One region of the Brevibacterium aurantiacum genome, then DNA from elsewhere that is predicted to be linked to it. Evidence: riboswitches for the same ligand, from Rfam matches in the RefSeq annotation. Region 1 holds a riboswitch; each other region holds the start of a gene.
The links. A riboswitch is a leader RNA that binds a small molecule or an ion and turns the genes downstream of it on or off. The one in region 1 is predicted to bind thiamine pyrophosphate.
Positions count from the first base shown of each region.

Region 2: it holds a riboswitch for thiamine pyrophosphate, as region 1 does, so the genes downstream of both, CXR25_RS03290 (TenA family protein) here and thiC (phosphomethylpyrimidine synthase ThiC) in region 1, are expected to answer to the same signal.
Region 3: it holds a riboswitch for thiamine pyrophosphate, as region 1 does, so the genes downstream of both, thiM (hydroxyethylthiazole kinase) here and thiC (phosphomethylpyrimidine synthase ThiC) in region 1, are expected to answer to the same signal.

Region 1 is NZ_CP025333.1:482,461-484,723, reverse strand. Features, by position in the region: gene CXR25_RS02185 (M18 family aminopeptidase) at 1-183, shown strand, start outside; gene CXR25_RS18750 (hypothetical protein) at 427-624, shown strand; TPP riboswitch at 728-837, shown strand; gene thiC (phosphomethylpyrimidine synthase ThiC) at 833-2,263, shown strand, end outside.
Region 2 is NZ_CP025333.1:724,034-726,296, reverse strand. Features, by position in the region: gene CXR25_RS03300 (HutD family protein) at 1-391, opposite strand, end outside; gene CXR25_RS03295 (VOC family protein) at 438-800, opposite strand; TPP riboswitch at 835-940, shown strand; gene CXR25_RS03290 (TenA family protein) at 940-1,650, shown strand; gene CXR25_RS03285 (nucleoside/nucleotide kinase family protein) at 1,652-2,263, shown strand, end outside.
Region 3 is NZ_CP025333.1:3,128,738-3,131,000, reverse strand. Features, by position in the region: gene CXR25_RS14490 (sugar ABC transporter permease) at 1-1,071, shown strand, start outside; TPP riboswitch at 1,322-1,425, shown strand; gene thiM (hydroxyethylthiazole kinase) at 1,413-2,263, shown strand, end outside.

The DNA of each region.
Region 1 (2,263 bases):
GTGTCGAACAATGCGATGCCCTGCGGGTCGACGATCGGCCCGCTGACCGCGACCCGCCTGGGCATGACCACCGTCGATGTGGGACCGGCACTGTACTCGATGCACTCGGCGCGCGAAATGGTCGCCATCAGCGACGTCGTGGCCCTCGGGGCCGCAGCGACGACCTTCCTGCAGGGCGCGTAGCCGCGCGGCACACCGGCCACTCAGCGTCGATCGGGGCGCTCCGGCCGCGCATCGTCGATCGGGACGCCTCGGCAGCCGGCCGGCCGCGGGGCGGACGCGGGGTGCCTGAGTTGGGTGCCTGAGTTGGGTGCCTCGGCGGCCCAGCGCTTCGCCCGCCGAGCGCCTCGGCCACCGCTCACTTCGCCAGCCGGCCGGACGCTTCGGCAGTCGGAGCCTCGACAGCCGGACCTTTCGGCGAAACGAGTGGTCGCTTCGTGCGAAGAACTGCTCTCGATCATCGCCGCGGTCGAAAAACTCGTCGCCCTTGACGACTTTTTCGACCGCGGCGATGATCGAGTCGCACCGACCCCTCACCGTCGATCGCGACGCACCGAACACTCAGCGTCGATCGCGACGCACCGGCCGCGCATCGTCGATCGGGGCGCCTCGCCCGCTCACTGACAGCGGATTATTCTTAACTGAATTCCCAGGTCAGCGCCTCAGTTCGAGGTGTCTGCGCGGCACTGCGGGTTTGTCCCGGCGCCGCTGGGCGTGATAGAAGTTGCACGACCCCACGGGAGCCTTCTGAAGAGGCTGAGATCAGGCTGAAACCGCCTGAGACCGTAGAACCTGATCCGGTTGATACCGGCGTAGGAAGTGAGGACTGCAGATGACTGCATTCACCCCTGAAACAACCGACCACACCACCGCTGTCTCCTCGGCCGAGGAGCACCCGGACACGTTCTCCACCGAGGAGCACCCAGACGCCTTCTCCACCGAACAGTACGCGACCCACTCGCAGGCGTGGATCGAGGACGCCGAGCACGGAATCCGCGTGCCTGTCACGCGCATCGAACTCGACGACTCGAACTCTCGGCCAAATGAGCCCGTCCACGTCTACCGCACCTCCGGTCCCGGCAGCATCCCTGAGCAGGGTCTGCCTGCGCTGCGCTTCCCCTGGATCGACTCGCGCGTCGACACCGAAACGTATGAGGCGCGCGGACATCTCATCGCCGATGACGGCCGAGCCGCCGTGCGCCGCGGCGCTCCCTCCCAGCAGTGGCAGGGCCGCAAGCCGGTTCCGCGTCGAGCCAAGGCCGGCCGCACGGTGACTCAGATGCACTACGCCCGGCAGGGAATCATCACCCCGGAGATGCGCTTCGTGGCGCTGCGCGAACAGTGCGATGTCGAACTCGTCCGCTCCGAGCTCGCCGCCGGACGCGCGATCATCCCCAACAACATCAACCATCCCGAATCCGAACCGATGATCATCGGCAAGGCCTTCCTCGTCAAGATCAACGCGAACATCGGCAACTCGGCGGTCACCAGCTCCATCGCCGAGGAGGTCACCAAACTCCAGTGGGCCGCGAAGTGGGGTGCCGACACCCTCATGGACCTCTCCACCGGCAACGACATCCACACCACCCGCGAGTGGATCATCCGCAACTCCCCGATCCCCATCGGCACCGTCCCGATCTACCAGGCACTCGAGAAGGTCGACGGCGATGCGAACGCGCTGACCTGGGAGATCTACCGCGACACCGTCATCGAGCAGTGCGAGCAGGGCGTTGACTACATGACCGTCCACGCGGGAGTGCTCCTGCGCTACGTCCCACTCACTGCCGATCGGGTGACGGGCATGGTCTCGCGCGGTGGTTCGATCATGGCCGGCTGGTGCCTGGCCCACCACAAGGAGAACTTCCTCTACACCCACTTCGACGAGCTCTGCGAGATCTTCGCCCAGTACGATGTCGCCTTCTCCCTGGGCGACGGACTACGCCCAGGCTCCATCGCCGACGCCAACGATGCCGCCCAGTTCGCCGAGCTCGACACCTTGGCCGAGCTGACCGAGCGCGCGTGGACCCACGACGTCCAGGTGATGGTCGAAGGGCCCGGGCACATTCCACTCCACCTCGTGCGGGAGAACGTCGAACGCCAGCAGGAACTGTGTCACGGCGCTCCCTTCTACACCTTGGGTCCGCTGGTGACCGACATTGCGCCGGGATACGACCACATCACCTCGGCGATCGGGGCAACAGAGATCGCACGGTACGGCACAGCAATGCTCTGCTATGTCACGCCGAAGGAGCACCTGGGCCTG
Region 2 (2,263 bases), 240 kb from region 1:
ATTGTGTCGTCATCTGTAGGGCATTTTGTTCCGAGGTGGCCTGGTCATCCGTCTCGACCATGAGGTTGAGCGCGAAGCACGGCTCTTCCAGACTGCTGAGGGAGACGTTCTGCTCCCCACGGAATTTCACCGGCGCTGCCGGCGTCACTGAGTGCACCTGTCCATCGATCTCAAGGGCCACCTCGGCGCCGATGGGGAGGAAGGTCCGCGCCAAGCCCGGCAGCGGCGAGAACGCAGCAGGACGGTCCAATCGCGCAATACTCAGGCGCCAGCGTCGAAGGTTCGGGGTCAGAGCCTGGGACTGGATGAGTGAGACGAGCTCGGTCGCCTCCCCTGCCCCATTGGCCCACGGAACCGGTTCGAGGTCGTCGAAAGAGGTGATCACGTGCATGTGATCACTCTAGTCTCGACTCAGCTCGAGGCTGCTGGTGAGAACGTCAGTTCAGGACGAGACAGAACGGATGGCCTGCCGGGTCGAGGAAGACGCGGAAGGTGTCCCCCGGCTGGTCGACGGCTTTCCCTGCACCGAGTTCGACCACGGCAGCCTCGGCGACGTCGAGGTCATCGACGACGACATCGATGTGCATCTGCTGCGGGTGGGACTGCCCCGGCCAGCTGGGTGCGTGGTAGTCCTCAACCTGCTGGAAGCAGATCGGGGGCCAGGATTCGGATGTGATCTCTGCCCAGGTGCCATCGTCATCGACTCTGACCTGCCAGTCGAGGAGTTTTCCGTAGAATTCCGCGAGTTCACCGGCGTCGGGAGCATCGATGACGATGACGGGCTGCTTTGCGATAGCCATGGTCGTGAGTCTACGCGCCGCCGATGCTAGGCTCGAAACACCACAGGGGAGCGCCAGAAGACTGACGCTGAGAGTGCGCAAGCAGACCCTTCGAACCTGATCCGGTAAGCACCGGCGGAGGAAGTGAGGAGTGACACCGATGAGCGATGTCGACACGAAACACACGATCAGCAGCATTCGGCTGACCCCAGGAGGGCCTGTTGCGGCGCTGAGAGCGGAGGCGTCTTCCGCTTGGGAGGCCGCGGTCGGGCATAGATTCGTCACCGAACTGTTTGCCGGCACGGTCGACGACTCCGTGATGAGGAAGTACCTGATCCAGGATTACCAGTTCTTCGAATCGTTTCTCTCGATGCTCGGCGCATGCGTTGCCTATGGCGATGCCGTAGGGCCGAAGCTGCGGTTTGCCAAACAGCTCGGGTTCCTCGAAGCCGACGAGGATTCGTATTTCCTCACGGCCTTCGCCGAGGTGGGTGTCCCTGCCACCGACTACGCTGACCCCCAGCTGACTGGGCCGACTGAGGGCTTCCGTGACCTCATGTACGAAGCCGTCGACTCGGCGTCCTACGCGGACCTGCTGGTCGTGCTCGTCATCGCCGAATGGCTCTACCTCGATTGGGGCGAGCGCTCGGAACCGATGCCTGTACGCCGAGTCCATTCCGGGTGGATCGAATTGCACCGTGGTGAGGATTTCCGGGCGTGGGTGCAGTTCCTCATCGACGAACTCGAGCGAGTCTTCCCCACTGGCGAGGACGCGGAATCCGCCGCGGTGCGAGACAGGTTGTCGCGCATCTGGCACCGAGCGGTCGAATTGGAGTTGGCCTTCTTCGATGAGGCGTATGTGCAGGGGTGAGATGCCGAACACCAACGGAGACGGCACTCGCGCCGCAGTGCTCTGCCGACTGCTCTCGCAAGTGCGAGAGTCCGCTGCCGGTGGGCGCAGCCTCGTGGCCATTGACGGCCTCGATGGAGCGGACAAGAGCGTCCTCGCCGAGGAATTGGTCCAACTGGCAGCCCAGGACGGGCTTCGCCCGGTTGCGTCGCTGAGCATCGACGGATTCCACCATCCCCGCTCGGTCAGATACACCAATGGTCGTGGGCCCGATTCCTTCTACCGGGACTCTTATGACTACGAAGCCTTCATCCGATCCGTCGTCATTCCGTTCAGACAGGGAGCATCGGTGGTTCCATCGTTCTGGGATGTTGATGCCGACGTGACCGTTTTACCCGCACAGCTCGACCTGCCGCAGAACTGTGTCCTCCTCGTGGATGGGATCTTTCTCCACCGGCCCGAACTTCGCGATCTGTGGGATGCGAGCGTGTGGGTGCAGGTTCCTTTTACGGTCTCAGTACCCCGGGGAAACGAACGAATCCCCGGCACATATGATTCGGACCCCGAGTCACAGTCCAACCACCGTTATGTCGGCGGCCAGCGTCTCTATCTCGCAGAATGCTCGCCGTGGAAG
Region 3 (2,263 bases), 1.4 Mb from region 1:
TCGGCGAACAGCAAGTTCATCTCACCGGCCAACCTGGTCAACCTGTCCACGCAGGTCGCGTTCCTCGCGATCCTGGCGTTGGGCATCAACCTGATCCTGCTCCTCGGCGAGATCGACCTGTCGCTGGCGCAATTGGGTGGGCTCTCCGCCTCACTGCTGGGTGTGTTGGTGGTCAGGCAAGGGGTTCCGCCTCTGATCGCACTGGTCATCATGCTGGTATTGGGTCTCGTCGTCGGCGCGATCCAGGGCTGGTTCTTCGCGGTGGTCGGGATACCGGCCTTCGTGGTCACTTTGGCAGGGTTGCTGGCGTTCACTGGGCTGACGTTGACCACTCTGGGCGTGCAGAAGAACCTGTCGATGGCCGACACCTTCGCCTTCGACTTTGCGAGCTTCTACTTCCCGGCGATCTGGGCCTACGTATTCGGGGCAGTCGCCGTCATCGGCTTCGGTGCGGGGATCATCTACTCGAAGCTGCGCCGTCACAACGAGGGACTCGACAGTCCCAGCTGGACCTCGGTGATCGTGCGCATTGCCATCCTCACCGTCGTCGTGTTCGGGTTCCTCATCCTGGTCAACCAGGACTTCGGTCTGGCGATGCCGTTCTTCCTCATGATCGTCATCGCGATCGTCATCGATCTGGTGCTGCGCAAGACCAAGTACGGGCGCTCGATCTACGCGGTCGGCGGCAAGGTCGAAGCCGCCAGACGTGCGGGCATTCGGGTGACTTGGGTGCGCATCAGCGTGTTCATGGCCGCCGGTGTGCTGGCCGCATTGTTCGGCTTCATCAAGACCGGTGTGACGACCAACGCGGGATCGACGCTGGTGAGCACACAGGACCTGCTCAACGCGATCGCCGCAGCGGTCATCGGGGGCACCTCGCTCTTCGGTGGTCGCGGTACAGCCTGGGCAGCCGTACTCGGTGCCCTGGTCGTCGGTGCGATCAACAACGGTCTCTACCTCATCGGCTTCAACTCCGATGCACAGCAGATCATCACCGCGCTCGTCCTGCTCACGGCCGTCGTCATCGACGCACTGAGCCGCCGCGGACAAAGGTACGTCGGACGGGGTTAGCGAACGTCGGGGTTAGCGAGGGTCACGGTTAGCGCCGGTCGCCCTCTCGCCAAGCAAGCTCATCGAGCGGACCACTGAGCGTCGAAAGTACCAGTTGCAACTGGTGCCCTCGATGATCAGTGGTCCGCTCGATGTGTTGGCATATAGGCGCCGAGGTGGGCCCGGGTTCCGGTTTGCCCTTCTCAGGTTTCCGCTCGCGCTCCTCAGCGTTGCCGCTTCGCCCAACTTCAGACGTGCTGATACAGTCGTGGGCAATGACATGGGGTGCCTGACGTTGATCGCGTGAGGCTGAGAGAACACCCATCGAACCTGATCTGGGCCATACTAGCGAAGGGATCGTCATGGTTGACTTCGACCTGCGTTCTGCCAATGCACGACTGCGTGCGAGCAATCCACTCATCCAATGCATCACGAACACCGTTGTGCAGCAATTCAGCGCCAACGTGCTCCTGGCCGTCGGTGCCGCCCCGGCGATGCTCGACCACGAGGCCGATGCCGCACAGTTCACGCGCATCTCCAGCGGACTGCTGGTCAACTTCGGCACCGCCACGAATCAGCAGTTCCTTGCCGCTGACGCCGCCATCGACGCAGCCAATGCAGACTCCAAGCCGTGGGTCCTCGACCCGGTGAGCATTGGGGCGGTCGACTTCCGGACCACACGAATCCGTCGCGCGGCGAACTCTTCACCCACTGCCATCCGTGGCAACGCCTCCGAGATCGCGGCACTGGCCGGAGTGGGCCTGGGTGGTCGGGGAGTGGACTCCACCGACGAGGTTGATGCGGTGATTCCGGCCGCGGCCGAACTGGCCAAGTCCACCGGAGCAATCGTTGCCGTCTCAGGTCCCAAGGACGCGATCGTCGCTCACTTCGACGGGGCCGACCATGTCGCCCGCCTCGATGGGGGACACTCCTTTATGCCGCTGGTCATCGGCACCGGATGCTCTCTCGGCGCAGTCACCGCCGCGTATCTCGTGGGCGCAACGACCGCCTCGGCGAGGTTCGAGGCCGTGGTCGCAGCCCACGCTCACTTCAAGGTCGCCGGTGAGACCGCCGCCGAGGGTGCACGCGGACCCGGCAGCTTCTCCGTGAACTTCCTCGATGCGCTGCACACGATCACGGGTGATGATCTGGCCGGGGTCCACGTCGAATCAGACAGGGTCGAATCAAGTGCGATCGACGCCGAGGCGATCGA